One region of the Jeotgalicoccus sp. FSL K6-3177 genome, then DNA from elsewhere that is predicted to be linked to it. Evidence: predicted binding sites of a transcription regulator. Region 1 holds the regulator's gene; the other holds the start of a gene.
What was found. The regulator NrdR, encoded in region 1, represses ribonucleotide reductase genes. The targets are predictions, from matches to a motif close to AACACNATATATNGTGTT.
Positions count from the first base shown of each region.

Region 1 (2,410 bases):
TTCTGTCGAGCGGACTCACCTTGTCGAGGCTGTCGAGATACGATTCATCACCGGAAGGTCTTACTGCTTCTTCAGCTGTTGTAAAACTCGGAATAACTTCCCCGTATTCTTTCTGATAGTATTTGCGGGCTTCGGTTTTTAAGCGCTCTTTATCGATTCCGAACTGAGGACTCGATGACTGCAGCAGAATCTGCTTAATATCATATGCATTTAATTTAAACAGCTGGCTCAGCTGCACGACAAGTTTTTTAACTTCCTTTGTAAAAAACTGCTTATCGATGCGCGTCCCCTTCAAGTGTGTATACAGCACTTCGAAATCAAAATCATCGAGGTCAATCGACGGTCCCCGGGAGACGTCATTCTGTTTAAAGTGCTCATCCGGTGTACGGAATTTCGCATCTCTCGCGTGGTAGAACACCTCGGTGAATTTCTTCGTTACCTCGGTCAGGTCACCGGGCAGTTCCGGATAGATAAGACGGTCTTTTTTATCGTTGAATTTAGCAGAGCCGACCTGTGAGTATAAATACATGGACAGCATGGGATCTTTGAAGTACATCTCCGGAGTGAGCGGCTGCAGCAGTCTGTAGACAAAGAGATCATCGTGTTCTTTATTCGATACATAAGTGCGCACGAGTCCGATGGCTTCGAGCTTATCGAGCGACGTTTCAAAATCCGATAAGTTCAGCGACAGCTCGTCCATCAGCTCACGATGAAAACGGACAGCAAGCTTATCGTATACTTTTGTCGATTCAAACAAATACAGATAGATACCGAAGGCTTCAGTGCCGATAACCGGTAAATATAAGGCGTTCAGCACTTCGTAATTATCGTCGGATAAGGTACCCGGCTGGTAAACGATAAACTCCGTATTCGGTTTTAAACGTTCATTAAATTTCATTTTACGCCTTACCTTTTTCTAGATTTTGGAGGATATCCATCAGCTGATCGATATCTTTAAATTCTCTGTACACAGATGCAAAACGCACGTATGCTACCTGATCGAGAGTAATTAATTCTTTCATAACGGATTCGCCGATATCGTTCGAGGAAATTTCAGCCTTGTTTAAATTCCGTAAAGCAGCTTCCACGTTATCCGCGCGCTTTTCAATTTCATCATAAGGAATCGTCCGTTTTTCACAAGCTTTTAAAAGGCCGTCAAGCACCTTCGATCTGTCGAACACTTCGCGTGTTCCGTCTTTTTTTATAACGACAAGGGGTGACAGTTCAATCCGTTCAAACGTTGTAAAACGCGTTGCGCAATCTTCGCATTCCCGGCGTCTCCGAATCGCATTCATCTCATCCGCATGACGCGAATCCACCACTTTTGAATTCGTATGCTGACACTTTGGACATCTCATATGATGTTCACCTCATTTGTAATAGATTAGTTTCAATTATTATAACACCGAAAGCAAGAAACATAAAAAAGAAAGCGGATTGGGCGGTGGAGGCCGGCTGTCTGGTCATTGTGGGAATCACAGTGACGGAGTAGCCGCTTTGTCACGTCATTGTGGGAATCACAGTGACGGAGTAAACGTCTTGTCCCGTCATTGTGGAAGGCACAGTGACGGAGTAAACGATCTGTCCCGTCATTGTGGAAATCACAGTGACGGAGTAAACGTCTTGTCCCGTCATTGTAGGAGGCACAGTGACGGAGTAGCCGCCCTATCCCGTCATTGTCACTTTCACAGTGGCGCGCTGGACACCTTACTGTGCCATTGTCACATCCACAATGGCGCGCCGTCTCAATCGCCATCCACCCCTCATCAAAAAAACAGTCCCGCCACCTCAAAGTAAGAGGTGTCACGACTGTTTCATACAAAAAGTTTAGCCTTCGACGCTGAAGTTTTCACGTACCGGCATTGCTTCCAAGTAATCGCTGCCTTCGGATTTTACACGCTGTTCTTTTTTAACGTGCGAGTTCTGGAAGGCTTCTGATTCCACCCAGGCTGTAAAGTCTTCTGTTGTCTGCCAGCCTGTCAGCACCGACATTTTGTTGTCTTTTTTTATCAGCATAAAGCCCTGAAAGCCGTCGTACTGGTCGACGTTGCCTTTCCGGCCTTTAAATCTTTTAATCATTTCTTTAATATATTCTTCTTTGACGATAAAATTATTCGTCGCAATATGTCCAGCACCTGCAAGGTCTCCGTCGTGAATAATTACATCGTATTCTTCGCCTTTGTATGATGCTGTTTCGCCGTTGATAAGCAAATCTGTACTTTGTCCTTCTTTATTTACTAATTTCATGCCAGCACTCCTTCGTTCATATTGTTACTTTTATTGTATCAAAAAAGAGGATAGCATCAACTATCCTCCTGTGACTGTATTGTTAAATATCTTTCGCGATCATTTCAGCCAGTTCCACACATCTTACAGAGTAACCCCACTCGTTATCGTACCATGACAATAC
Region 1 is NZ_JBBOSK010000001.1:1,518,540-1,520,949, forward strand. Features, by position in the region: gene MHH58_RS07560 (replication initiation and membrane attachment family protein) at 1-898, opposite strand, end outside; gene nrdR (transcriptional regulator NrdR) at 900-1,358, opposite strand; gene MHH58_RS07570 (antibiotic biosynthesis monooxygenase family protein) at 1,828-2,247, opposite strand; gene gap (type I glyceraldehyde-3-phosphate dehydrogenase) at 2,330-2,410, opposite strand, start outside.

Region 2 (2,410 bases), 910 kb from region 1:
CACCGCCGCCGATTTTACTTAATTGTTTGGCAGTTGAGTCGATATAGTTAATCGAGTTCAGTGAATCATCAACTTCGAGCAGGAAACATGATACCATTTCACCGCGACGTGCACGGCCTGCGTTTAAGAAGGTCGGAGTTGCCGGCTGATAACGCTGTTCCATCATCGATGTGATAAAACGCTTGGCAGTTTCAATATTGCCTTTTGCAAGGTACAGACTGACAATCACAACGTGCTGTCTGTAATCTTCCAGGTACTGTTTTTTATCGTTCGTTTTTAAAGTGTAATCTTTAAAGAACTTGCTCGCTGCCATGTAGCTTTTGAATTTGAACTCAATAGCATCTGCATGATCGATAATATCCTGAAGAGCCGTTTCGCTGTACTCTTTGAATAAATCGTAATAGAAATCGTTGTCCACGAGGTAATGCAGCCTTTCTAATTCCGAGTCAAAATGGATAGTCTTCGCTTCGACTTCCTCCATGAATACCTCAAGTGCCTCAAGGTCTTTCTCCAGTTTGTAAAACCCTGTTTCGTCGCGCTGCGTGACTTCGTTATTCAGTTCAACGTGGTTGTAAGTTTTTTCATCTAATACTTTCATGCAATTCCCCTGCCCTTTCTAATTCAACTATAAATTGTGCGCGCTCCTCCGGTGTGCCGTGAAGTTCAAACTTCATCAGGAGCGGTACGCTGTAATCGCTGCTTATATACTCGCCCGCCCTGGCAAAGTTCTGACCCCAGTTCCGGTTGCCGCTAGATGCGACTGCGACTAGATTATAAGAGTTTACTTTTAAAAATTCCTTAACAGTATCAGGCACAGCTCCGAAACCGTATGTCGGTGTAACTAAAATATAAGACTGATCGATTTTATCTCTGACATTGGCGGCTGTTATTTGATATAATTCATAGGTGTCCGGAATGTCCATACTATTTAAGAAACGACGGATATTACCTGTCATTGAATAATAAGCAATAATCACTTTGTCATCTCCTTTCGAGCATAACACAAACAGAACGTATGTTCTATGCGATGTTTGTTTCCATTACTCGCTTTTTACTTGCTTTCTATGCTGATACCACTACATATTGTGGTCGAAACATTTTACAGACACAATATATGTGCTTGAACATGTTCTATAATCTCATATTAAACTGCCATTAGCAATGTAAAAAACTGCCTTCTCTAAAAATTTCACGCTAAATAAATGGAGATAAAACGCCGGAAGTCACGGTGGATAAGTGATGGCAAGAATGAATTTTTTTCATAAAAAATATAACGAAATTTTTATCCTTTTTATTTGTTGAAATTCCTGAAATTATCGTACAAAACAAGTTGGAGTGTTGTTAATGAATAATGTTGTAAAAGGTATCATCGCACTGATTATTTCTTCTCTCGGATTTAGTCTGATGTCCCTTTTTGTAAAATATTCCGGAGATCTGCCTACAGTGCAAAAAACTTTCTTCAGAAATTTCATCTCGATGCTGATCGCGCTCGCGCTCGTTCTCTACTACAGAGAGAGCCTGTTCGGAAAACGGGAAAACCAGGGCTGGCTGCTGCTGCGTTCCGCGCTCGGCCTGGTCGGTGTGCTGTTAAATTTCTTCACTATCGACCGGATGGTTCTGAGCGATGCAGATATCTTAAATAAACTCAGTCCGTTCTTCACTATAATACTTTGCGCCATATTTTTAAAAGAATACATACGGAGATTCCAGCTGATTTCAATCATCATCGCGCTGGTCGGGGCAATCTTTATTATTAAACCGTCATTCTCGAGCGATACAATGTTTGCGCTCATCGGGGTGCTCGGCGCAATATTCGCAGCCGGAGCTTATACGGTGCTCCGGATTTTAGGCAGCCGGGAAAAGTTCTATACAGTAGTATTTTACTTTTCATTCTTCTCGACTGTCGCTCTCCTGCCGTTCTTTATCTACCAGTTTGAACCGATGACGATGAACCAGTTCTGGATGCTTATTCTGTCAGGAGTTTTCGCAGCTGTCGGCCAGTTTGGCCTGACGATTGCATACAGCTTCGCACCGGCGAAAGAGATATCTATCTTCTTCTATTCAACGATACTGTTTACTGCACTGTTCAGTATTATCGTCTTTAATGAAGTACCGGATATGCTGTCAATTCTCGGCTATATTATTATTTTCGCGGCAAGCTACTATATGTATATGAAAAACCGTCCCAAAAAACTAAAGGTCACCGGCAAGAAAAACAGAGCATCTTGATTGGAATAATTAGTGAAGTCCCCGGTTCAATATGAGCCGGGGGCTTTTTGTGCGGGCGTCGTCGTTAGGGCCAACGACGACGTTCAAAACGGTCTGGATGTCGTCGCTCAAATGAACCACGACGTTCAACGCCGTCTATACGTCTTCGCCGGAAAAACGACGACGTTCAAAGCGGTCTGGA
Region 2 is NZ_JBBOSK010000001.1:605,260-607,669, reverse strand. Features, by position in the region: gene nrdE (class 1b ribonucleoside-diphosphate reductase subunit alpha) at 1-598, opposite strand, end outside; gene nrdI (class Ib ribonucleoside-diphosphate reductase assembly flavoprotein NrdI) at 582-977, opposite strand; gene MHH58_RS03080 (DMT family transporter) at 1,345-2,229, shown strand.
Region 2: a site for NrdR is predicted at 1,073-1,090, ahead of nrdI (class Ib ribonucleoside-diphosphate reductase assembly flavoprotein NrdI). Genes of this name have one in related genera too.